DNA from 2 places in the Amycolatopsis sp. NPDC051758 genome. Region 2 is predicted to be linked to the other one. Evidence: riboswitches for the same ligand, from Rfam matches in the RefSeq annotation. Region 2 holds a riboswitch; the other holds the start of a gene.
The links. A riboswitch is a leader RNA that binds a small molecule or an ion and turns the genes downstream of it on or off. The one in region 2 is predicted to bind glycine.
Positions count from the first base shown of each region.

Region 1: it holds a riboswitch for glycine, as region 2 does, so the genes downstream of both, gcvP (aminomethyl-transferring glycine dehydrogenase) here and gcvP (aminomethyl-transferring glycine dehydrogenase) in region 2, are expected to answer to the same signal.

Region 1 covers NZ_JBITCJ010000006.1:193,269-195,451, reverse strand. The annotation lists gene ACIA5G_RS28200 (helix-turn-helix domain-containing protein) at 1-546, shown strand, start outside; glycine riboswitch at 716-814, shown strand; gene gcvP (aminomethyl-transferring glycine dehydrogenase) at 854-2,183, shown strand, end outside.
Region 2 covers NZ_JBITCJ010000007.1:577,753-579,935, forward strand. The annotation lists gene ACIA5G_RS33015 (MerR family transcriptional regulator) at 49-627, shown strand; glycine riboswitch at 670-768, shown strand; gene gcvP (aminomethyl-transferring glycine dehydrogenase) at 1,055-2,183, shown strand, end outside.

The DNA of each region.
Region 1 (2,183 bases), on a different contig from region 2:
CGCTACTTCGGCCTGCCCGACACGATGGCCGACCGCGTCCGGATCACCGCACGGGAGCTGGCCGAGCCCGCGCCGCGGCTGGTGCACGCGGTGCCGCCGATCATGCTGCTGCACGGCCTGGCCGTGCCCGACCTGACCGGACGGCTCCCGGTCGTCGTCCGCTACGGCCCCCGCATGCGCGCCCGCGCGGCCCGGATCTACCGCGAGCCGCTGCTCGAAGCCGGGTTCGCCGACCCCGAGGAGGGGGCGCGCGCCATCGAGGCGGCGGTCGAGGCCGGGATCCCGCCGGGCTGCGCGTACTTCGAAGTGACGCTCGACGACGCCGACGTGTTCGACGGCGACCGCCCGTCCCTCGACCGCCTGAACGACGCCGTGGCGTGGTTCGCCGAGCAGGTGGTCGAGCACGTCCTGCTCGGCGCGGGGCACCCGCCGGTGCCGCTCGGCGGCCCGCTCACCCGGCTGGTCCTCCCGTCCGGCCGGGTGCGGCGGCCGCCCGCGCTGGCCGGCCAGGTCGTGCGCCGGGTTCGGGCTCCGGTCGAGGCGTGATGTGGCGTAACTCGTGTGAAGTAGACGGACCTCGAAGGCGGCAGGTACCGTAACCGCCACAACTGCAGATCGGGCCGTCGAGCCGAGGCGGGAGAGCCCTCACGAACGTGGTGGGGCACCGAAGGAGCAAACTCCCCGGAATCTCTCAGGTACCTGCTACCGCTTCGCGCGAGGCCACTCTGGAAAGCAGGCGCACCCGCGCCTCACCCAAGGTGAAAGCCGTGTCGCACACGGTGAAACTCTCAGGTGCCATGACAGAGGGGGAGTTCCCAGCGCACCCTTGTGCGCCCGGCCTGAGGAGCTCCCGATCACTTCTACGCAGTTCGACGCCCGCCACATCGGCCCGTCCGAGGCCGAACGCGCGAAGATGCTGGCCGAGTGCGGTTACGGCAGCCTGGACGCCCTCGTCGGCGCGGCCGTGCCGACCGCCATCCGCGCCACCCGTGACCTGCGGCTTCCGCCCGCCGCGTCCGAAGAGGACGCCACCGCGGAGCTGCGCGCCCTCGCCGCGCGCAACCGGCCGATGACGCAGATGATCGGGCTCGGCTACTCCGACACCGTCACCCCCGGCGTGATCCGCCGCAACGTCCTCGAGAACCCGGCCTGGTACACCGCGTACACGCCCTACCAGCCGGAAATCTCCCAGGGCCGCCTCGAAGCGCTCCTCAACTTCCAGACCATGGTCGCCGACCTGACCGGCCTGGCCACCGCGAACGCGTCCCTGCTGGACGAGTCGACCGCCGTCGCCGAGGCCGTCACGCTGATGCGCCGCGCGTCGAAGTCCAAGTCGAACAAGGTTGTGCTGGACGCCGAATGCCTGCCGCAGACGATCGCCGTCGTGCGGACCCGCGTCGAGGCGCTGGGCATCGAGGTTGAGGTCCGCGACCTGCTCACCGGCCTGCCGGACGACTTCTTCGGTGTGGTCGTCCAGTACCCGGGCGCTTCCGGCGTGCTGCGCGGCCGCGGCTTCTACCACGCGATTTCCGAGTCGGCGAAGGCCTCGGGCGCGCTGTTCACCGTCGCCGCCGACCTGCTTTCGCTGACGCTGATCACCGCGCCCGGCGAGTTCGGCGCCGACGTCGCCGCCGGTTCGACGCAGCGCTTCGGCGTCCCGCTCGGTTACGGCGGCCCGCACGCCGGGTACATGTCGGTCCGTTCCGGCCTCGAGCGGTCGCTGCCCGGGCGGCTGGTCGGCGTCTCGGTCGACGCCGACGGCAACCCGGCCTATCGGCTGGCGCTGCAGACCCGTGAACAGCACATCCGTCGCGAGAAGGCGACGTCCAACATCTGCACCGCGCAGGTCCTGCCCGCCGTGCTGGCCGCGATGTACGCGGTCTACCACGGCCCGGACGGCCTCAAGCGGATCGCCCAGCGTGTCCACGGCCTGGCCGCGGGCCTCGCCGACACTCTCCGTAAGACCGGCGTCGAGGTTGTGCACGAGTCCTTCTTCGACACGGTTGTCGCGCGCGTCCCCGGCCAGGCCGCCGAGGTCCACGCCGCCGCCCGCGAAGCCGGGATCAACCTCGGTCACGTCGACGCCGACCACGTGCGGGTCGCCTTCGACGAGGTCAGCACGCCGGCGATCGCCGCGAAGGTCCTGAAGGCGTTCGGGATCGAAGAAGACGTCCAGGACGGCG
Region 2 (2,183 bases):
CCCCGGCTGTCATTCGCCGGCCGTCCGGTCGGGCGAGGGGAGGCTTGCGTGGTCGAGGCTGGTTCCGAGAAGCAGCCTGTTCAGGTCGCGGCTGGTGAGCAGGGTGAGCTGTTCCCCGACGACTCGCTGCCCGACGAGCTGGTGGGCTACCGCGGCCCGGCCGCGTGCCAGATCGCGGGGATCACCTACCGCCAGCTCGACTACTGGGCCCGGACGAAGCTGGTCGCACCCAGCATCCGCACCGCGCACGGCTCCGGCTCGCAGCGGCTGTACTCGTTCAAGGACATCCTGGTCCTCAAGGTCGTCAAGCGGCTGCTCGACACCGGGGTCTCCCTGCACAACATCCGGGTCGCGGTCGACCACCTGCGGGTCCGCGGTGTCCGCGACCTCGCCAAGGTCACCCTGTTCTCCGACGGCACCACCGTCTACGAGTGCACGTCGCCGGAAGAGATCGTCGACCTGCTCCAGGGTGGCCAGGGTGTGTTCGGCATCGCGGTCAGCGGCGCGATGCAGGAAATCAGCGGCACCATCCACGAGTTCCCGGCCGAACGCGCCGACGGCGGCATCGTCGAGCAGCACGGACCGGACGAACTGACCCAGCGCCGCAACGCCCGCCGGACCGGGTGATCATCGCCGCGGGGAACCGGGTAAGGTTTCCCCTGCGGTCGACGAATCCGCGCGGGAGAGTCCGAGCCACACTCCGAGCTCGGCGCCGAAGGAGCAAGTCCTCCCCGGAACCTCTCAGGCACCCAGGACCGCGCGGACGAGACGCCTCTGGAAAGCGGGTCGTCAGGACACAGCCTGATGGCCCCGCCGACGGTGCAAGCCCGGCTCAACCTCGGGTGAAACTCTCAGGCGCCCTTCGGGGTACGGACAGAGTGGGGAGGTTCGGCTCGGCTCAGGGCTCGCGAGCTCGCTCTCGCCTTCCTGGTGTTTTGTGGGGGTGCGATCCCCACACCCCGCCCGGGGGCTCCGCCCCCGGACCCCCGCGGTGGTCGCCTTTGGTTCCCGCGTCCGGTTAGGTGGGTGGAGACACCGCCGTTCGGAGGAGGCCATCGTGGATCTCTCGCTCGCCTCGCTCGAGCAGGGCATTCCCTTCGCCGAGCGGCACATCGGGCCCGGACCGGACGAACTTCGCCACATTCTCGACGTTGTCGGTGTCGCTTCGCTCGACGAGCTCTCCGAGCGTGCGGTTCCCGAGTCGCTGCGCGCGTCCGCGGAGCCGCTCGAGCTGCCGTCCGCCGCCAATGAAGCCGAGGCGCTTGCCGAGTTGCGGGCGCTGGCCGCGCGGAACCGGCCGATGGCGCAGATGATCGGGCTCGGTTACCACGACACCGTGACGCCGCCGGTGATCCGGCGGAACGTGCTCGAGAACCCGGCCTGGTACACCGCGTACACGCCCTACCAGCCCGAGATCTCGCAAGGGCGGCTCGAAGCCCTGCTCAACTTCCAGACCATGGTCGCGGACCTGACCGGGCTGCCCGTCGCGAACGCGTCCCTGCTCGACGAAGCCACTGCGGCGGCCGAGGCGATGACGCTGGTCCGCCGCGCCGGCAAGTCGGCGTCGAACCGGTTCGTCGTCGACGAGGACACCCTGCCGCAGACCCTCGCCGTGCTTCGGACGCGTGCCGAGCCGCTCGGCATCGAGCTGGTCGTCGAGGATCTTTCGCAGGGGCTGACCGGGCTCGGGCTCGGTGGGGACTTCTTCGGGATCCTGCTGTCCTATCCCGGCGCGTCGGGCGCGGTCCGCGAGTTCGACTTCACCATCACCGACGCCAAGAAGCACGGCGCGGCGGTGATCGTCGCCGCGGACCCGCTCGCCCTGACCTTGCTGCGCCCGCCCGGTGAACTGGGTGCCGACGTCGCGATCGGCTCGACCCAGCGGTTCGGCGTCCCGATGGGCTTCGGCGGCCCGCACGCCGCGTATCTGGCGGTTCGCCGGGGCCTGGAGCGGCAGCTGCCGGGCCGGCTGGTCGGCGTCTCGAAGGACGCCGATGGCGCACCCGCGTACCGGCTCGCCCTGCAGACGCGCGAGCAGCACATCCGCCGTGAGAAGGCGACGTCGAACATCTGCACCGCGCAGGTCCTGCTGGCGGTGATGGCGTCGATGTACGCCGTGCACCACGGGCCCGAGGGGCTGCGCGGGATCGCGCTGCGTGCGCACCGGATGGCGACCGTGCTGG